One region of the Clostridium saccharoperbutylacetonicum N1-4(HMT) genome, then DNA from elsewhere that is predicted to be linked to it. Evidence: predicted binding sites of a transcription regulator. Region 1 holds the regulator's gene; the other holds the start of a gene.
What was found. The regulator Rex, encoded in region 1, represses fermentation and respiration genes when NADH is low (regulators of the CRP and FNR family bind a similar motif). The targets are predictions, from matches to a motif close to ATTGTTAANNNNTTAACAAT.
Positions count from the first base shown of each region.

Region 2: fucO (lactaldehyde reductase) is a predicted target of Rex. The motif match lies at 2,331-2,350, and genes of this name have one in related genera.

Region 1 covers NC_020291.1:498,811-517,575, forward strand. The annotation lists partial or broken gene CSPA_RS02115 (mannose-1-phosphate guanylyltransferase) at 1-746, shown strand, start outside; gene CSPA_RS02120 (zinc dependent phospholipase C family protein) at 999-1,580, shown strand; gene CSPA_RS02125 (redox-sensing transcriptional repressor Rex) at 1,839-2,474, shown strand; gene CSPA_RS02130 (short-chain-enoyl-CoA hydratase) at 2,798-3,583, shown strand; gene CSPA_RS02135 (acyl-CoA dehydrogenase) at 3,688-4,827, shown strand; gene CSPA_RS02140 (electron transfer flavoprotein subunit beta/FixA family protein) at 4,841-5,620, shown strand; gene CSPA_RS02145 (electron transfer flavoprotein subunit alpha/FixB family protein) at 5,643-6,650, shown strand; gene CSPA_RS02150 (3-hydroxybutyryl-CoA dehydrogenase) at 6,745-7,593, shown strand; gene CSPA_RS02155 (NADPH-dependent butanol dehydrogenase) at 7,746-8,912, shown strand; gene CSPA_RS02160 (C-GCAxxG-C-C family (seleno)protein) at 9,059-9,472, shown strand; gene CSPA_RS02165 (DNA-3-methyladenine glycosylase family protein) at 9,496-10,422, shown strand; gene CSPA_RS02170 (4Fe-4S dicluster domain-containing protein) at 10,767-12,254, shown strand; gene groES (co-chaperone GroES) at 12,564-12,848, shown strand; gene groL (chaperonin GroEL) at 12,931-14,556, shown strand; gene CSPA_RS02185 (type II secretion system protein) at 14,716-15,129, shown strand; purine riboswitch at 15,244-15,341, shown strand; gene guaB (IMP dehydrogenase) at 15,488-16,945, shown strand; gene guaA (glutamine-hydrolyzing GMP synthase) at 17,130-18,671, shown strand.
Region 2 covers NC_020291.1:4,125,072-4,129,069, forward strand. The annotation lists gene CSPA_RS18520 (hypothetical protein) at 279-863, shown strand; gene fucO (lactaldehyde reductase) at 1,122-2,276, opposite strand; gene rhaD (rhamnulose-1-phosphate aldolase) at 2,558-3,376, opposite strand; gene rhaA (L-rhamnose isomerase) at 3,413-3,998, opposite strand, start outside.

The sequences.
Region 1 (18,765 bases):
TATTACCATCAGATCACTACATTCAAGGTGAGAAGAATTATATAGATACCATATCTCAAGGAATTGATACGGCTAATAAAAGAAGATGTATTGTTACCCTTGGAATTGAACCAAGTAGACCTGAAACGGGGTATGGGTATATAGAAATGGGAGAACGAACTACTGGGAATATACCAACGTATAAAATTGCTAGATTTACTGAAAAGCCAAATTTAGAAGTAGCTAAAGATTTTATATTAAAAGGAACGTATTTATGGAATTCTGGAATGTTTATATTTAGAGCAGATGTTATTTTACGAGAAATAGAGAAGTATCTGCCTAAGTTGCATAGATCGTTAATGGAAATATATAAAAGCCTTGGTGAAGAAAATGAAGAGTCAGTGATAAAAGAACAATATGAAATGATCGATGGAATCTCAATAGATTTTGGAGTAATGCAAAGAACAAGAAAGGCATATGTTATTAAATGTGACTTTAGTTGGGATGATATGGGCAGTTTTGGAGCTCTAAGCAGATTGTTAAACACTTATAGAAATAACAATATATCGAAAAATGTTTATGTAGATGACTGTGAAAATTGCTCGATATTTGGGAATAAGAATTTAATAATTGGATTTGGAATAAAGGATTTAGTTGTTGTTGATGCTGGAGATGTAATACTTGTCATGGATAAGAACAAAGATCAGGAAATAAAGCATTTAATTAATAAACTTAATGAAAATCAGGAATATAGTAAATTTCTATAATTAATAAGCTGTTTCGAGAATATTAGGATGAGTTCGGAACGGCTTTATTAGTTTTGGTGCTTAGCTATTATTGGGTGATGATACATATAATACTTGGACAAATTATTATATAAGCTATTGAAAATTTATACTCAGAGTATTATTATAAATGTACACGATAAATTTAAATTAAATTTTAAATTATTTAAAATGGTAAACGGTTAATATGTAAAGGGAATTTAACAGATATGTAGAGGATGTGATCAAGCTTTGATGATTAATACTCACAAAATCATGGCTGAGAATATTATAAAGCGTGCAAATACGAAGAGTATTTATTTACTCAATGATAAAAGGTTTATTTGGGGGAACATCAAACCAGATTGTGCGCCTAAATATAAATTCAAGAAGCATTATTTTGATGAAAGTATAGAAATGATAATTGATAAAATTATATATTTATCTTCACTAACGTTAGAAGATGTGTATTTTGATTTAACTGTTGGTAAATTTAGTGAAGAACTTGGAGTAATATGTCACTTTCTATGTGACTTTTTCTGTGCGCCTCATTATTATAGATGGGAATTTAAGAATACTAAGGCAGTTAAAAAGCATATGGCCTATGAAAATAGATTAGCAAAGATAGCTAAAGAATTTAAGCCCTTAGGCATAATTAATACAAATGTAAAGTCAAGTAATATAGAGGAATTTATATTAGAATTGCAAAAGCAATATAATGGCGCAGTAGAATTTAAGAATGATCTAACGTTTTCGTATTATGTTTGTGATAGTGTATTAAATATGATTTTAAATAATGTATTTTTAAATGATAAGAAAGTTAGTAAAGCAATTTAGCTTATAAAATATCTTAAAATAGAATAAAACTATTTTAGGATATTTTCATTTGAAGAAAAAATATGAAAAATAATTGTATTATCCTTGACATAAAATTATATAAGTATGGTAGAATAATAAATTATGATGGTAAATAGAATTAAGCACCAAAAATGAACTGCTTTGTTAAAGAATACTAATTGTCATTAATATTTAGATGGACAATAGGGATTTAAAGCGAGTTATAAAAATAATTAATTGTTAAGATAGGAGATAAGCATGGACAAGAGTAGAAATATATCTATGGCGGTTATTAAAAGATTACCAAAATATTATAGATATCTTGAAGAATTGATGAAAAATGATGTTGATAGAATTTCTTCAAAGGAATTAGGCGAAAAAATAGGATTTACTGCATCACAAATTCGTCAAGATTTAAATTGCTTTGGAGATTTCGGACAACAAGGGTATGGATATAATGTTAAGGAATTGTATAATCAAATTAGCTCTATTTTAGGGTTAGATAGGGGATACCAGGCAGCTTTAGTTGGAGCAGGAAACATCGGACAAGCGGTATCTAATTATTCTAGATTTGAAAATTTAGGATTTAAAATAACATCTATATTTGATGCAAATCCAAAGTTAATAGGAATGAGAATTAGAGATGTAGAAATAAAGGACATAGATGATATGTCAACTGTTTTGCAAGAAAGAAAAATTGATATAGGAATAATTTGTGTTCCAAGAAAAAATGCTCAAGTAGTTGCAGATGAATTGATAAAAGGCGGAGTAAGAGCTATTTGGAATTTTGCACCTGTAGATTTAGTTGTTCCAGATCATGTAAAGGTGGAGAATGTTCATTTAAGTGAAAGTTTACTGACTTTAATTTATTTATTAAATGAAAGTGATAATTAAAAAATAGATGAAAGAAAATAATAGACTTGATAATAGTCTATTATTTTCTTTTTTTTATATTTATATTTAATGAGGCCTAACATTCTAAAGGTAATATATGTGCTGGAATATTATTGTAAAAGGCTTTTAAGTTAGGCATATTTAACTAAATCTTATATTAAAATATAAGATTTTATTGCAAATAACTTGTGTACGTATTATAATTTTAAATATGGTTTGATATTTTTTAAACATACTTGTTATAATATTAACAAATGTGTTTGAATTATAATAAAAAGTTATTCAAATAAAATTAATATGCAAGTTTGAAGGAGGATTTTAACATGGAATTAAAGAATGTGATTCTTGAAAAAGAAGGACATTTAGCTATTGTTACAATTAATAGACCAAAAGCACTAAATGCATTGAACTCTGAAACATTAAAGGATATTGATGCAGTTTTAGATGATTTAGAAAATGATACTAATGTATATGCCGTTATAGTAACTGGTGCAGGAGAAAAATCTTTTGTTGCTGGAGCAGATATTTCAGAAATGAAAGATCTTAACGAAGAACAAGGTAAAGAATTTGGAATTTTAGGAAACAAAGTTTTCAGAAGATTAGAAAAATTGGATAAGCCAGTTATTGCAGCAGTATCAGGATTTGCTCTTGGTGGCGGATGCGAACTTGCTATGTCATGTGATATTAGAATAGCTTCAGTGAAAGCTAAATTTGGTCAACCAGAAGCTGGTCTTGGAATAACTCCAGGATTTGGTGGAACTCAAAGATTAGCTAGAATTGTAGGGCCTGGAAAGGCTAAAGAATTAATATATACTTGTGACTTAATAAATGCTGAAGAAGCATATAGAATAGGTTTAGTAAACAAAATAGTTCCATTAGAAAGTTTAATGGATGAAGCTAAAGCTATGGCTAATAAAATTGCAGCTAATGCTCCAAAGGCAGTTGCTTACTGTAAAGATGCAATTGACAGAGGAATGCAAGTAGATATAGATGCAGCTATATTAATAGAAGCAGAAGACTTTGGAAAGTGTTTTGCAACAGAGGATCAAACTGAAGGAATGACTGCATTTTTAGAAAGAAGAGCAGAAAAGAATTTCCAAAATAAATAATATTATTAATTGTAAATAATATTATAGAATTTTGCTAAAAATCTATTTGAGATTTATATATAGTTTGTTATAAAGTAGGTTTAAATAACAAGGAGGGTAATTTAATGAATTTTAAGTTAACTAGAGAACAAGAATTAGTGCAACAAATGGTTAGAGAATTCGCAGTAAATGAAGTTAAACCAATAGCTGCTGAAATCGATGAGACAGAAAGATTCCCTATGGAAAATGTTGAAATAATGGCTAAGTTAGGAATGATGGGTATCCCATTTTCTAAAGAATTTGGTGGAGCAGGCGGAGATGTACTTTCATATATAATCGCTGTAGAAGAATTATCAAAAGTTTGTGGTACTACTGGAGTTATACTTTCAGCTCATACATCACTATGTGCATCAGTAATTAACGAAAATGGTACTAAAGAACAAAGAGAAAAATATTTACCTGATCTTTGTAGTGGTAAGAAAATTGGTGCTTTCGGATTAACTGAACCAGGTGCTGGTACAGATGCTGCAGGACAACAAACAACTGCTGTATTAGAAGGTGACCATTATGTATTAAATGGTTCAAAAATATTCATAACAAATGGTGGAGTTGCTGAAACTTTCATAATCTTTGCTATGACAGATAAATCAAAGGGAACTAAAGGAATTTCTGCATTTATAGTAGAAAAATCATTCCCTGGATTCTCAATAGGAAAATTAGAAAATAAGATGGGTATCAGAGCATCTTCAACTACTGAATTAGTTATGGAAAACTGTATAGTTCCAAAAGAAAACCTATTAAGTCAAGAAGGTAAGGGATTTGGAATAGCAATGAAGACTCTTGATGGAGGAAGAATTGGTATAGCTGCTCAAGCTTTAGGTATTGCAGAAGGAGCTTTTGAAGAAGCTGTTAACTACATGAAAGAAAGAAAGCAATTTGGTAAACCATTATCTGCATTCCAAGGATTACAATGGTATATTGCAGAAATGGATGTTAAAATCCAAGCTGCTAAATACTTAGTATACTTAGCAGCAACAAAGAAACAAGCAGGTCAACCTTACTCTTTAGAGGCTGCAAGAGCTAAATTATTTGCTGCAGATGTTGCAATGGAAGTTACAACTAAAGCAGTTCAAATCTTTGGTGGATATGGATACACTAAGGAATATCCAGTAGAAAGAATGATGAGAGATGCTAAGATAACTGAAATCTATGAAGGAACTTCAGAAGTTCAAAAGATGGTTATCGCAGGAAGCATTTTAAGATAGGAGGACTTTTATAATGAATATAGTAGTTTGTGTAAAACAAGTTCCAGATACTACAGCAGTAAAAATAGATCCTAAAACTGGTACATTAATAAGAGATGGTGTTCCATCAATAATGAACCCAGAGGATAAACATGCTTTAGAAGGTGCGTTACAATTAAAAGAACAAGTTGGAGGAAAAGTTACTGTAGTTAGTATGGGACTTCCAATGGCTAAAGCAGTTTTAAGAGAAGCATTATGTATGGGAGCTGATGAAGCTATCCTATTAACAGATAGAGCTATGGGAGGAGCTGATACTTTAGCTACTTCAAAAGCAATAGCAGGTGTAATAGCAAAATTAGATTATGATTTGGTATTTGCTGGAAGACAAGCAATTGATGGAGATACTGCACAAGTTGGTCCAGAAATAGCTGAACATTTAAATATTCCTCAAGTAACTTATGTTCAAGATGTTAAAGTTGAAGGAAAATCACTAATTGTAAACAGAGCATTAGAAGACGGACATCAAGTAATTGAAGTTAAAACTCCATGTTTATTAACTGCAATCGAAGAATTAAATGAAACAAGATATATGCATGTTGCAAAAATCTTCGAAACTTCTGATGATGAAATCAAAGTTATGAGTGCAGCTGATATAGATGTAGATGTAGCTGAATTAGGACTTAAAGGTTCACCTACAAAGGTTAAGAAGTCAATGACTAAAGAAGTTAAGGGCGCAGGAGAAATCGTAAGAGAAGCACCTAAAAATGCAGCATACTATGTTGTAGGAAAATTAAAAGAAAAACACTACATCTAAGATAATAGGAGGGTAATTTATTATGAATATAGCAGATTACAAAGGCGTTTGGGTCTTTGCTGAACAAAGAGAAGGCCAATTACAAAAAGTATCTTTAGAACTACTTGGTGAAGGTAGAAGAATTGCTGATGAATTAGGAGTAAAGTTAACAGCTTTATTACTTGGAAATAATATAGAGACACTCGCTAAAACTTTAGCAGAACATGGTGCAGATGAAGTTTTAGTTGCTGATGATAAAAACTTAGAACATTATACAACTGAAGGTTACACTAAAGTTATTTGTGACTTAGCAACTGAAAGAAAACCTGGAATCTTATTTGTAGGAGCTACTTTTATTGGAAGAGATTTAGGACCAAGAATAGCTGCTAGATTATCTACTGGATTAACTGCTGACTGTACATCATTAGATGTAGATGTTACAAATGGAGATCTTTTAGCAACAAGACCAGCCTTTGGTGGTAACTTAATGGCTACAATTGCATGCCCAGACCATAGACCACAAATGGCTACAGTAAGACCAGGAGTATTTGCCAAAATTACTACTGATCCATCTAAATGTAATATTGAAAAAGTTACTGTTAAATTAGCTGATTCAGATATTAGAACAAAAGTATTAGAAACAATTAAATCAAAGAAAGATATCGTTGATATAGCTGAAGCTGATTTTATAGTTGCTGGAGGTAGAGGAGTTGGAAATAAAGAAAACTTTACACTACTTAAAGAACTAGCAGATGCTTTAGGTGGAACTGTTGCTGGATCAAGAGCAGCTGTTGAAAAAGGATGGATTGATGGAGCATACCAAGTTGGTCAAACTGGTAAAACTGTTAAACCTCAAATATATATAGCTTGTGGTATATCAGGAGCTATCCAACACGTTGCTGGTATGCAAGATTCAGATCTTATAATTGCTGTTAATAAGGATGACTCAGCTCCAATAATGAAGATTGCTGATTATGCAATAGTTGGAGATCTTACAAAGGTAGTTCCAGAATTAATCGCACAAGTTAAAGAAATTAAGAGTGCTGAATAATTAATTAAATTAATGAAAAATATAATCCTTAGTTAAAATAGTGGTATTTTAACTAAGGATATCTATAATTATGAATTTTGAGGAGGAAAAGTCAATGAAAAAGATTTTTGTACTTGGAGCAGGAACTATGGGTGCTGGTATCGTTCAAGCATTCGCTCAAAACGGTTGTGAAGTAATCGTAAGAGATATAAAGGATGAATTTGTTGATAGAGGAATAGCTGGAATATCTAAAGGTTTAGAAAAACTAGTAGCAAAGGGAAAAATGACTGAAGAAGATAGAGAAGCTATACTTTCAAGAATTTCAGGAACAACTGATATGAATTTAGCTGCTGACTGCGATTTAGTAGTTGAAGCTGCAATCGAAAACATGAAAATTAAGAAAGAAATCTTTGCAGAATTAGATGGTATTTGTAAACCAGAAACAATTTTAGCTTCAAATACTTCATCTTTATCAATTACTGAAGTTGCTTCAGCTACAAAGAGAGCAGATAAAGTTATCGGAATGCATTTCTTCAACCCAGCTCCAATAATGAAGTTAGTTGAAGTTATCAGAGGAGCTGCAACTTCTCAAGAAACTTTTGATACAGTTAAAGAATTATCAGAAGCAATCGGAAAAACTCCAGTAGAAGTTGCTGAAGCACCAGGATTTGTTGTAAACAGAATTTTAATTCCAATGATAAATGAAGCTACTTTCATTTTACAAGAAGGTGTAGCATCTGCTGAAGATATAGATGCAGCTATGAAGCTTGGAGCTAATCACCCAATGGGACCTTTAGCATTAGGGGATCTTGTTGGTTTAGACGTATGTTTAGCTATCATGGATGTTTTATATAATGAAACAGGAGATAGCAAATACAGAGCTAGTAGTTTATTAAGAAAATATGTTAGAGCTGGATGGCTTGGAAGAAAGTCAGGAAAAGGATTCTACGATTATTCTAAATAGTAATATAAAAAATCTCAAGAGAAACTATTCTTTTGAGATTTTTTTTCAAATGTAAAGGATTTTTAGACTTTTTATAGAAATATATCTAATATAGGAAAAATTCTGAAAATTCCTATACTTATACAGATATTTTGAGGAGGGTTATTAAAATTATGATGAGATTTACATTACCAAGAGACATTTATTATGGAAAAGGATCACTAGAGCAGTTAAAGACTTTAAAAGGTAAAAAAGCAGTACTAGTACTTGGTGGGGGATCAATGAAGAAATTCGGTTTCGTTGATAAAGCCTTAGAATATTTAAAAGAAGCTGGTATAGAAGTTAAATTAATTGAGGGTGTAGAACCAGACCCATCAGTTGAGACAGTATTTAAAGGTGCTGAAACAATGAGAGAGTTTGGCCCTGATTGGATTATTTCAATGGGTGGAGGATCACCAATAGATGCTGCAAAAGCTATGTGGATATTCTATGAATACCCAGACTTTACTTTTGAAAAAGCAGTGGTTCCTTTTGGATTACCAGAGCTTAGACAAAAAGCAAAATTCATTGCAATTCCATCAACAAGTGGTACAGCTACAGAAGTAACAGCATTTTCTGTAATTACAGATTATAAGACAGAAATAAAGTATCCTTTAGCTGATTTTAATATAACTCCAGATATAGCTATAGTTGACTCAGAACTAGCAGAAACAATGCCTGCTACATTAACAGCTCATACAGGTATGGATGCATTAACTCACGCTATTGAAGCTTATGTAGCAACATTACATTCACCATTTACAGATCCATTAGCATTACAAGCAATTGAAATGATTCGTGATTTCTTACTTAAATCTTATGAGGGAGATAAAGATGCTAGAGAACAAATGCATTATTCACAATGCCTAGCAGGTATGGCATTCTCTAATGCATTACTTGGAATAACTCATAGTATGGCTCATAAGACAGGAGCAGTATTCCATATACCTCATGGATGTGCAAATGCTATTTATCTACCATACGTAATTGATTTCAATAAAAAGACTGCATTAGATAGATATGCTTATATAGCTAAGAGACTTGGATTAAGTGGTACAACTGACGATGAATTAGTAGATTCATTAACAAACTTAATTAAAGAGTTCAATAAGAAGATGTCAATTCCACTTACATTAAAAGAATATGGTATTGATGAAGAAGTATTTAAAGCAAAAGTTGATATGATTTCTGAGAGAGCTATTGCAGATGCTTGTACTGGATCAAATCCAAGACAATTAAATAAAGATGAAATGAAGAAGATATTTGAATGCATATATTATGGAAATAAGGTTGATTTTTAATATCTAAGCTATAAAAGGTTTCGGGACAATGTTCTGAAGCCTTTTTAATTTGAAGTTTTAATAAATTTTCTGAATTGGAGGATTATATTGGAATTAAGTGATATAATATATTAATAAATAATCATTTTTGACAAGGTGGGGAATTAATGTTAAAAGAGATGGTCAAAAAATATAGAGAAGAGAAATATGATTTAAATTGTGCAGAAAGTATTATATATGCAGCTAATGAAGAATATGATTTGAATCTTTCGAATGAAACTTTGAAAGTTATGTCTGGATTTGGAGGAGGAATGGGAATTGGTCATATTTGTGGAGTTATAACTGCCTCAGTAGGTGTGATTGGAGTGATGTTCACTGAAATAAGCGGACATAAAAGTCCAAGAGTAAAAGAAATGACACAAGAATTTATAAATAATTTGCAAGATAAATTGGGATATATTAAATGTGATGATTTAAAAAAGGAATATACTAACGTAAAAAAATGCACACTAATGATAGAAACAGGTGCAGAAATTTTAGAAGAAATTATTCTCAAAGAAAAGCAGAATAAAATATTATAGATTTTCAAGGGAGAAAGATATAAATGGATTATAAGTCAGTAAAATTTCATGATAATTATATAGTGATAGAGGAGGTTAAAAATTTTAAATTAAAGCATATATTTGAATGTGGTCAAATTTTTAGATTTGAGGAAATTGCAGAAGGTCACTATATTGTAATTGCATTTGGAAAATTGATTGAAGTTAAAGAGGAAGGTGCAAATATAATAATATATAATGCAACAGAAGAGGAAGTTAATGAAATTTGGATTAAATATTTTGATTTAGATAGGGACTACTCAGAGATAAAGCAAGAACTTTCAAAAGATCCGTTACTTAAACAAAGTATAGAATTTGGATATGGAGTGAGAGTTTTAAATCAAGATCCTTTTGAAATGTTAATCAGCTTCATAATTTCTGCAAGAAATAATATACCTTCAATAAAAAAGACTGTGAATAAAATATCAAACAAATGGGGAAAAGAAATTATATATAAAGAAAAAACATATTACGCATTTCCAAGCATAAATGAAATTAAAGATGCTACATTGGAGGAAATACAAGAAACAGGAGCATCGTTTAGAAGTAAATACATATTAGATACGATTAAAAATGTTTATGCATCTGACAAGGTGATGGATGACTCGAATTTAGATAAAAAAAATAGTTATCTAAAATATAACTTAGATTATATTAAAAATTTGAAGGATGATGAGTGTCATGAGGCTCTTCAAGAATTCAAAGGAGTAGGAGCTAAAGTGGCTGATTGTATTATGCTATTTTCTATGGGTAAAACTTCGGCATTTCCAGTGGATGTCTGGGTTAAGCGTGCAATGATTCATTTTTATGGTGCAGAAAATTCTTCATTAAACAAAATTAGAATATTTGGAAGAAATGAGTTTGGTAAGCTTTCTGGATTTGCACAACAATATTTATTTTATTATGCAAGAGAAAACAAAATTGAGGTTTAAGATTAATATTTCCCAAGGTGTGATATTTTAGTTTATTAGTAAATAAATATAAATAGAGAATAAGTCAACTAAACTAGAGATATTCTGTTATGAATAAGGAAAATCCTTATATACAAAATTAATATTAAATCAATAAGTGAATTGATTTAATATTCTGCAGAATTTAAAGTGTGTTGACTTATTATTTTTTATATATTAATATAGGCAAAAAATTACTGTTAGAGCGGAAAAATCAGAAAATTTAAACTTATATGATACTTGTTATATTTTTAACAAGTATGTGTTATAATTATGCCGTGCTATTAAATATAAGATTAAAATTACTTTTGGGAGAGTGTATATTAATGTTTCAATTTGAAAATCGACTTTTAAAGCTAAAGCATGAAGTTCTTACTAGAGTTGTAGTGTTAGCAAAAGAAAACAAACTTTGTAAAGAGGAGTTAGAAAAAATTCCTTTTGAAATGATTGTAGGAGATGAACCTAATTATCGAGAAACTGTTGATAGAGAAAGAAATATAGTACTGGAAAGAGCAAAGCTTGCTGCAGGTTATATGCCAAATGGCAAAAATGGACAAGAACTAGTTGAGATAGATGAAGAAAAACAGATATTGTATGTTATAAAGGAAGCATGTGACAGATGCCCAACAAATAAGTTCCAAGTTACTGATTCTTGCAGAAATTGTGTTGCACACAAGTGTCAAAGTGTATGTAATTTTGGGGCAATTTCATATGTTAATGGAAAAGCATATATTGATCCAGATAAATGTAAAGAATGTGGAATGTGTAATAAGGTATGTCCTTATGATGCTATTGCAGAAGATATGAGACCTTGTAAAAAAGCATGTCCAACAGGAGCCTTAAGCTATAATGCTGACGATTTAAGAGCTGAGATTACTGAAAGTAAATGCGTAAATTGTGGTGCGTGTATGTCTGAATGTCCATTTGGTGCTATAGAAGATAAAAGTTCATTAGTTAGAGTTGTTAATAGATTAATGGAAAAAGAAAATATTTATGCTATAGTTGCACCAGCGATAACAGGTGAATTTGGCGCAAAGACAACATATGGACAAGTAAAAAATGCAATTAAAGCATTAGGGTTTACAGATATGGTAGAAGTAGCATGCGGTGCAGATGCAGTTACTGTACATGAAAGTACAGAATTTGTAGAGAGAATGGAAAAAGGGGATAGCTACATGACAAACTCATGTTGTCCAGGCTTTCTAAGTTATATTGAAAAAATGATGCCAGATCAAGCTGAAAGAATTTCAGGAACTGTTTCTCCTATGGTAGCTACGGGAAGATATATAAAAGCAAAGCATAAAGATGCTAAAGTTGTATTTATAGGACCTTGTACTGCTAAGAAAAGTGAAGTATTGATTGAATCAATAAAGGATGCTGTTGATTATGCATTAACTTTTGAAGAATTAATTGCTTTATTTGATGCATTTGAAATAGATCCTGAAAAATGTGAAGATATAGTAGTTGATCAAGCATCAATCTTTGGTAGAAATTTTGCTGTAGGTGGTGGTTTAACTGCAGCGATAGAAAACTTCATCCAAGAAAAAGGTGTGGAAATTGAATTCAAACCTGTTAAAGTTTCAGGTGGAGCAGAAATAAAGAAAACTATGACTATGGCTAAAGTAGGAAAATTACCAGGAAATTTCATTGAAGGAATGATGTGTGAAGGCGGATGTATAAATGGAGCTGCAAAAATAGCACCTGTTATGAAAGCAAAGGCACCTTTCACAAAAATAAATCAACAAACAACTATTAAAACTGTATTATCAAATAAGGCATTAGAAGAGTATCATAATATTGACTTAGAAAGATAGTTTGTTTTTGGAAAAATATATATTTCTTATTATAGCTTAAATGTAGATATAAACTCTACTCAGGAGTATTTTCTTGAGTAGAGTTTTTCATTATAAATAAAAAGTAAGAAAAATTGAGAAAGTTTAAGCAAATTAAATATATTTTGAGATAATAGGTAATATTCGCTTAAAAATCGGGTATAATATTAGAAGTAATGTTTGAATTATATGGATATAAAGGATATTATAAATATGTTAGCACTCGACAGTAACGAGTGCTAACAGAAAAAAGCAACAATAATAACATAATTATTTTAAGGAGGGTTTTTCATGAAAATTAAACCACTTGGTGAAAGAGTTGTAATCAAAAAATTAGAGGCAGAAGAAAAGACTAAAAGTGGAATAGTCTTAACTGGTACTGCAAAAGAAAGACCACAAGAAGCAGAAGTGGTTGCAGTGGGTCCTGGAGCTGTCGTAGACGGAAATAGAGTACCTATGGAAGTAAAAGTTGGAGATAAGGTTTTATACTCTAAATATGCAGGATCAGAAGTTAAAGTTGATGGTGAAGAATATACTATTTTAAAACAAGATGACATATTAGCAATAGTAGAATAATTGAGAGTGCATTGCTAAATAATTTTAATTTAAGAAGATAGAAAGATATAAATAACATACAAAAAAGGAGAGTGTTATATAAATGGCTAAGATGTTAAAATTCGGTGAAGAAGCAAGAAGATCTATGCAAATAGGTGTAGATAAATTAGCAGATACAGTTAAGGTTACTTTAGGACCTAAAGGTAGAAATGTTGTATTAGATAAGAAATTTGGAGCACCATTAATTACAAATGATGGTGTGTCAATTGCAAGAGAAATAGAACTAGAAGATCCATATGAAAATATGGGAGCTCAATTAGTTAAAGAAGTTGCGACAAAGACTAATGATGTAGCAGGAGATGGAACTACAACTGCAACTTTGTTAGCACAAGCAATAATCAGAGAAGGATTAAAAAATGTAACAGCTGGAGCTAATCCTATTTTAATCAGAACTGGTATTAAAATGGCTGTAGAAAAAGCTGTTGAAGAAATTAAAAAGATTTCTAAGCAAGTAGATGGAAAAGAAGATATCGCTAGAGTTGCTGCAATTTCAGCTGCTGATGAAGAAGTTGGTAAGTTAATTGCAGATGCTATGGAAAAAGTAGGAAATGAAGGCGTTATTACAATAGAAGAATCTAAATCAATGGGAACTGAATTAGATGTAGTTGAGGGAATGCAATTTGATAGAGGATATGTATCACCTTATATGGCTACAGATACTGAAAAAATGGAAGCAGTTTTAGAAAATCCATATATATTAATAACTGATAAGAAGATTTCAAATATTCAAGAAATCTTACCAGTGCTTGAACAAATCGTTCAATCAGGTAAAAAATTATTAATTATTGCTGAAGACATTGAAGGAGAAGCAATGGCTACATTAGTAGTTAATAAATTAAGAGGAACATTCACTTGTGTAGCTGTTAAAGCACCAGGCTTTGGAGATAGAAGAAAAGAAATGTTACAAGATATTGCAACATTAACTGGTGGAACTGTTATAGCTGAAGAGTTAGGAAGAGAATTAAAAGATGTTACTATTGATATGTTAGGTACAGCTGATAGTGTTAAGGTTAATAAAGAAAACACTGTTATAGTTAATGGTAAGGGTGATTCTAATGGAATAAAAGAAAGAATTAACCAAATCAAAGTTCAAATTGAAGAAACAACTTCAGAATTTGATAAAGAAAAATTACAAGAAAGATTAGCTAAGTTAGCAGGTGGAGTTGCAGTAATTAAAGTTGGTGCAGCAACTGAAACAGAACTTAAGGAAAAGAAACTTAGAATTGAAGATGCTTTAAATGCAACAAAAGCAGCAGTTGAAGAAGGAATAGTAGCTGGTGGTGGAACAGCTTATGTTAATGTAATTAATGAAGTAGCAAAATTAACTTCAGATGTTGCAGATACTCAAGTTGGAATAAGCATAATTGTAAAAGCATTAGAAGAACCAGTAAGACAAATAGCAGCTAATGCAGGAGTTGAAGGTTCAGTAATAATTGAAAAAGTTAAAAATAGCGAACCAGGTATAGGATATGATGCATTACATGATCAATATATCAATATGATTAAAGGTGGAATAGTAGACCCGACTAAGGTTACTAGATCTGCTCTTCAAAATGCAGCATCTGTAGCTTCAACATTCCTAACAACAGAAGCAGCAGTAGCTGATATCCCATCTAAAGAACCAGCAATGCCAGGTGCTCCAGGAATGGGAATGGACGGAATGTACTAAAATTAAAAATGACATATGTTAATGAAGTAATTAGAGGAGTAATTTTACTCCTCTTTTTGATGTGAGAAATATAATGGTTTTATTTATTATAATTGTATAAATTAATGAAGAAGTAGACATAATTTAAACTAAAACTGAGAAAAGGAGTTTTGGTTTAAGATGATAAAGCACGGTAGCAAGATTGAAATAAAACATGTATATTATAATGATAGAAAAAGAAAAGAAGGATTTACTTTAATAGAGATGATAGCTGTAATTGCTATGATAGGAATTTTGGCTGCAGCACTTTTACCCAAAATAGGTGGTTATATAAAACAGGCTAAAAAAACAAAAATACTAGATCAATGCAGAAAAGTTGTTATGGCAGTTGATTCCTATAATCTTACAAGTAATACACCTGTAGAACAAACTGCTACCATTGATGACGTTGAAAAGGTAGCTGGAGTTGAAACATATTTAGATGGAGTTTCGTTAAGTAATTTAGATACTGAAAAGACAAATATCAAGAAATGTTATGATATTGTGGCGGGAGAAGAATTTGATATAGATAATGAAGAAAAGTTAATAAATTAAGATATTATGCAATAAAAACGATTATATATAAATTATAATTTAGAAAAAATGCAATTTTAATTTCAAATTTGTTGACTTTAGAGTACACATACATTATAATAATTTTAATTCAAAAACATAAAATATTTAAAAGCTTATATATACCTTGAATATGGCAAGGAGTATCTACCGGAAACCGCAAATTTCTGACTATAAGTGATATTGGTATAGGATAAGACTAAGGTTTTATTGGCATATTAACATCACTTTTGAGGTTAATGTGCTTTTTTTATATATAAAAATAATATAAAAATGCAAGAAAAAAATCATTAATAATTTAAAATGAAATAAATAAATCAAAAACTGGGGAGGATTCATAATGGCAAAAATAATTAAGACAGCATATACTTTTGATGATGTATTATTAGTACCTAACAAATCTGAAATATTACCAAGGGAAGTAAGTACAAAGACAAAGTTAACTAAGACAATAGAGTTAAATATTCCTTTAATGAGTGCAGGAATGGACACAGTAACTGAATCAAAAATGGCGATTGCTATGGCAAGAGAAGGCGGAATCGGAATTATACATAAAAATATGACTATCGAACAACAAGCCAAAGAAGTAGATAGAGTTAAGAGACAAGAAAATGGTGTTATTACAGATCCTATATATTTATCACAAGATCACCTTATTCAAGATGCAGAAAATTTAATGGCTCAATATAGAATATCAGGAGTTCCTATAACTACTGAAGAAGGAAAATTAATCGGAATAATAACTAATAGAGATATAATTTTTGAAACAGATTTTCAAAGAAAAATTTCAGAAGTAATGACTAAAGAAAATTTAATAACTGCATCTGAAAGTACTACTGTAGAAGAAGCTAAAGAAATATTAAAAAAACATAAAGTTGAAAAATTACCTTTGGTTGATGAGAACGGAATCTTAAAGGGATTAATCACAATGAAAGATATCGAAAAGGTGAGGAAATTCCCAAATGCAGCTAAGGATAGTAAAGGTAGATTATTATGTGGGGCAGCAGTAGGGGTTACTGGAAACATGATGGAAAGAATTGATGCTTTGGTTAAAGCGCAAGTTGATGTTGTTACACTTGACACAGCTCACGGACATTCAAAGGGTGTTTTAGATGCAGTAACACAAATTAAGAAGGCTTACCCAGAACTTCAAGTAATAGCAGGAAATATTGCAACGGCTGAAGCTACAGAAGATTTAATAAAAGCTGGAGCTGATTGTGTTAAAGTTGGTATTGGACCAGGATCAATTTGTACTACAAGAGTTGTAGCAGGAGTTGGAGTTCCTCAATTAACAGCAGTTATGGATTGTGCGGAAGTTGGTAGAAAGTACGGAATTCCTGTAATTGCAGATGGTGGACTTAAATATTCAGGAGATATAGTTAAGGCATTAGCTGCTGGAGCTTCTGTAGCAATGATGGGGTCATTATTTGCAGGTTGTGATGAAGCACCAGGAGAAATGGAAATATATCAAGGAAGAAGTTACAAGGTTTATAGAGGAATGGGTTCTCTAGCGGCTATGGAATGCGGATCAAAGGATAGATATTTCCAAGAAGGAAATAAAAAGCTAGTTCCAGAAGGCGTTGAAGGAAGAGTAGCATATAAAGGTCTTGTTTCAGATACTATATTCCAATTATTGGGCGGAATTAAATCAGGATTAGGATATTTAGGATCGAAAAACTTTGATATTTTATATGAAACAGCTAATTTTGTAGTTCAAACAGCTTCAGGTCAAAGAGAAAGTCATCCACATGACATTAATATTACTAAAGAAGCACCAAATTATAGTGTAGGACAATAATAAAATGCACAGTTTACAATGAAGAATAAACCACTCATGTGAACTGTGCATTACTTAATTTTGTTAAGTATAAACCATTTATTATTATGTATATAAAATTCAATATAAAGATTGCTATAATTTATTGATAAAAACTATTAGATAGTTAATAATAGAAGGTATAAGATTAGTTTAGGAGGATAACATGGATAGAGAGTTAGTTTTAGTCGTTGATTTCGGCGGCCAATATAATCAATTAATAGCGAGAAGAGTAAGGGAATGCGGAGTATATTGTGAAGTTCATCCTTATAATTTAAGTATTAATGAGATAAAAGAAATGAATCCAAAGGGAATTATCTTTACAGGTGGGCCTAATAGCGTATATGGTGAAGATTCTCCTTTATGCGATAAAGCTATTTTTGAAATAGGAGTACCTATCCTTGGCATATGTTATGGATCTCAACTTATGTCTCATATGCTTGGAGGAAAAGTTGCAACAGCACCTGTAAGCGAGTATGGGAAAACAAAAGTTAATGTAAATGTAGAATCTAAGCTTTTTAATGGTGTATCACTTGAAACGATTTGCTGGATGAGTCATACTGATTACATAGAGAAGGAACCAGAAGGATTTAAAGTAACAGCACAAACTCCAGTGTGCCCAGTTGCGGCTATGGAATGTGAAGCTAAAAATTTATATGCAGTTCAATTCCATCCAGAAGTTATGCATACACAAGAAGGTACAAAGATGCTTTCAAACTTTGTATTTAATGTTTGTGGGTGCAGTGGAGATTGGAAAATGGATTCTTTTATTGAAAAGACAATTGAAGAAGTACGTGAAAAAGTCGGTAATGGGAAAGTACTATGTGCATTGTCTGGTGGAGTTGATTCATCTGTAGCTGCAGTATTACTTTCAAGAGCTGTTGGAAAGCAGTTGACATGTGTATTTGTCGATCATGGATTACTTCGTAAAAATGAAGGTGATGAAGTTGAAGCAGTATTTGGACCTAATGGTCAATATGATTTAAATTTCATACGTGTAAATGCACAAGAAAGATTTTATGAAAAGTTAGCTGGAGTAGAAGAGCCAGAGCAAAAGAGAAAAATCATTGGAGAAGAGTTTATAAGAGTATTTGAAGAGGAAGCTAAAAAAATAGGAGTAGTTGATTTTCTTGTACAAGGAACTATTTATCCAGATGTAATTGAAAGTGGACTTGGAAAGTCAGCAGTTATAAAATCACATCATAATGTTGGAGGACTTCCTGATTATGTTGATTTTAAAGAGATAATAGAACCACTTAGATTATTATTTAAAGATGAAGTACGTAAGGCAGGACTTGAACTTGGCATACCTGAAAAATTAGTATTCAGACAACCTTTCCCAGGACCTGGACTTGGAATACGTATCATTGGAGAAGTAACAGCTGAAAAAGTCAAAATAGTTCAAGAAGCAGATGCAATTTATCGTGAAGAAATTGCAAAAGCAGGTATTGATAAAGAAATTGGCCAGTATTTTGCAGCTCTTACTAACATGCGTTCAGTAGGTGTTATGGGAGATGAAAGAACATATGATTATGCAATTGCTCTTCGAGCTGTAACTACAAGTGATTTCATGACTGCAGAATCTGCAGATCTTCCATGGGAAGTACTTGGAAAGGTAACAACTAGAATTGTAAATGAAGTAAAAGGGGTAAATCGTGTAATGTATGATTGTACAGGAAAACCTCCAGCTACTATTGAATTTGAATAAAATATAAATATAATTTAAAATGAGAAAGCCTATTTTACAGTGTTTATTATGATTAATAACTTGTAAAATAGGCTTAATTGTATGCTACAAAAGA
Region 2 (3,998 bases), 2.9 Mb from region 1:
AACTATTTCAAGTTGTTCAAATCAATGTAGTCATATATCAAAATAAAAGATTTTAAAAAAGAGTACCAATATATGATATATGTGATATTTTGTAAATTATGTTATAATACTATTAAAAATAATAATTTAATAAACAATAGTAATATATTGTTCATCAACTTAAAAAGGCAGCAATGCCTAAATATATATGTGCATATCTTATATAATACCAAAATTTGTTATGAAAATTGCTCATTTATAGAATTAAAATAAAAAATGTAAAGAATTAGGAGGAAAATATGAAAAAATTATTAATTGCTGTACTAATACTTGGAACTATTAATTTTACAGGATGTGACCCCAAAAGTGCAGACGATAAGGCAGTAAAAGAAACAACTAGATCTACAACTACTACAGATACTAAAACAAACAATGATAAAACTAATGCAGCTAAATCTGATACAACAGCCACTACAGCTAAAACTGATACAGCTAGAGCAACAACTAGTGATGGCAAACAATTAGGTTATGTAAAAAAGTTGTATGAAGAAAGTGGAAGTAAGTATATTTCAATACAATATATACAATGGTTGTCAGGAGAAGAAGCTATTAAGGCTATAATGGAAGATGATAAATGTACAAGAGAAGAAGCACAGTCTAGATATACTAATGATTATTATATAAGAGATAAAAACAAAGAAGTAAAAAAAGTAAAAGTTTCAAATAATGCTACTTATAGTATAATTAAAACTGGTGCTGAAGCAACTAAATCAAACTTTGATGAAGTAAAGAAAGAGCTTGGAGAAACAACACAAGGAATTTTATGTGATGTAACTATAAAAGACAATGAAGTTACAGATTTGAAACAAAAATATCACCCATAATAGATTATAAAGTTAATTTGTTGGATAATATAGTAACAATCAAACTTCAAATTCTCGAGTTTGATTGTTACTGTTTTTTTAGATTTCAAAGAGTTATATAGTGATTTAAAAAGAAGTATACATCCAAACTTATTAGAAGTAATGAAAAACGCTGGTTACTAAAAATTATGAGTGTAATAGTAAGACTAATCAACAATTTTCTTTCTCTGTGATCTTCTCCATTAATTGATTATTGATAATTAGAATATCTATACTTTATTATTTGAAAGCTTTTTTGTAAATTGCTAATATTTCTTCTACACTTGTATCTCTTGGATTACCTGGTGTACATGCATCTGCAAATGCTGATTCAGAAAGCGCTTGTAAATCTTCTTCTTTAACACCAATTTCATTTAACACTTTTGGAATTCCAACATCTTCTGAAAGTTTTTTAACTGCGTCAATAGCTGCTTTTCTATATTCATCTTGAGACATGCTATCTACGCCTTGAACTCCCATTGCTCTTGCAATTTCTCTATATTTATAACCAGTTGCTTCTGCATTATATTCCATAACATATGGTAATAATACCGCATTAGCAATTCCATGCGGAGTATCATAGAAAGCTCCAAGTGGATGTGCCATTCCATGAACAATACCTAATCCTACATTACTAAAGCCCATACCTGCAACATATTGTCCAAGAGCCATATCTTCTCTTCCCTTAGGCTCATTGTTTACTGCACTTCTAAGGGAACGTCCTATAATTTCAATAGCTTTTAAATGTAAGGCATCAGTTAATTCCCAAGCTCCCTTTGTAATATATCCTTCAATAGCATGAGTTAAAGCATCCATACCTGTAGCTGCTGTTAATCCTTTTGGCATTGATGACATCATTTCTGAATCAACTACTGCAATTACTGGAATATCATGTGGGTCAACACATACAAATTTACGTTTCTTTTCTTCATCTGTAATTACATAGTTAATTGTTACTTCAGCTGCAGTTCCTGCTGTTGTTGGTACTGCTATTATATCAACGCACTTATTTTTTGTGTCAGCTACACCTTCAAGACTTCTTACATCTGAAAATTCAGGATTTTTAACTATTATACCAATAGCTTTTGCAGTATCTATTGATGATCCCCCACCAATTGCTAATAAATAATCAGCACCAGCTGCCTTGAACTTTTCTATACCTGCTAGAACTACATTTATAGTAGGATTTGCTTTTACTTCATCAAAAATTTCAAAAGCTAAATTATTTGCTTTTAATAAATCTGTTACTTTTGTAGCTACATTAAATTTAATTAAATCTCTATCAGTTACAGCTAAAGCTTTTTTGTAACCTCTAACTTTAGCTTCAGCAACAATATTTTCAATTGCTCCTGCACCTATATAGCTTGTTTCATTTAATATCATTCTATTTGCCATTTTAATCAATCTCCTTTAAATTTTTTATATTTTAATATGATATTTAACGCTTACTATGTTAAATTATTAACTTTTATAATTATGCTAAACTGTTGTCAAATATTGACCATAAATAATTGATCATTGACAACTGATAATTATCAATGTTTAATTACCCTCGAGGGGTCCCAAGGGTAATTTTAATTTTCCATATTATAATTATATTAATAAGTTATTTGAAACTATTATGGTTAAGGAGTTATAGTTTATACTTTTGGTTAATATGTTTCTAAATAACTATATTAGCTTAAATAGTCTTCTGAAATACTTACATTAAAATCTCTTGCTAAATCTCTAAAGTTTTGAGAAGTTATTGTTTGTTTCTTTCCACCCATTGCTAGAACTTTTACTAAGATTTCAGCAGATTTTTCTACTGTGTCCATAAGTCCAAAAGTTAAATCTAAAGTTTCTCCTGAACAGAACATTCCATGGTGTGCCCAAATTACAACATCATGACTCTTCATTAATTCACCAGTTGCATCTGCAATTGCTGATCCTCCTGGAACCATCCAAGGAACTATTCCAATTCCACTTGGGAACACTACAGGACATTCAGTTGCCATTTCCCATAATTCTCTAGTAAATACTGCTCCATCTAAAGGTAATACAAAAGTTAAAGCAATTACATTAGTAGTATGAGAATGCATTATAACTCTATGAGCTCCATTTGTTTTTTCCACCTTAATTGAGTGACTCATTAAATGTGAAGGTAATTCACTTGTTGGCTTAGCACCATTTGTTAAGCCCCAAACTATTTTATAATTTTCACCCTTTTCATCTATTTTAACTATCCCTGCATTTTCTTCTAAACAAACTGTCATGTTTCTTATAAATTTTCCACTTCCAGTTACTAAGAAGTATTCATTAGCTAAATTTTTAACTGTTACACCTATTGGAGTGTAAGCTGAATCTTCATTAATAAATACCTTTACTCCAGCAACTTCTTCTTCAGTAAGTCTATATGTAATATTTCCACCATTTCTTTCATGCCAACCCTTAAGCCATGCATCTTCTGTTATCTTTTTAAAGTTTTGTATAAATTTCATATCTTCTAAAGCCATTTTTATTCCTACTTTCTTTTATTAATTAATTGTTCTCTAGTTTCTCTTTGATAATTCAGTTTTTTCATATTCTTTAACTTCACTAATCCACTTTTCACCTACAGGAACATTATTCTTTTCACAGTAGTAATTCCAAATGTCACCTATTGGATAAGTTTTAAATTCTTCCATTAAAGCTAATCTTTCTGTGAAGTTACCTTCATCTTGTAATTCTTTTAATTTAGCATTTGGAGTTAACATTGCATTTAATAATGCTTTTATCATATTTCTTGAACCAATTGTCCATGCTACAATTCTGTTAATACTTGCGTCAAAGAAATCAAGTCCAATGATAACTCTATCTAATGCATCATTTCTTACTATTTCTTTAGCTATTTCTTTAAGTTCATCATCATAAACTACAACGTGATCAGAATCCCATCTTACTGGTCTACTTACATGAAGTGCAACTTTTTCATTAAATAATAACATTGCTGAAAGTTTATCTGAAACAACTTCTGTTGGATGATAATGTCCAGTATCCATTAGGGACATTATGTTATTTTTAGCTGCATAGCTTAAATAGAATTCGTTAGAACCTACTGTATAACTTTCAGCCCCTATACCAAATACTTTTGACTCA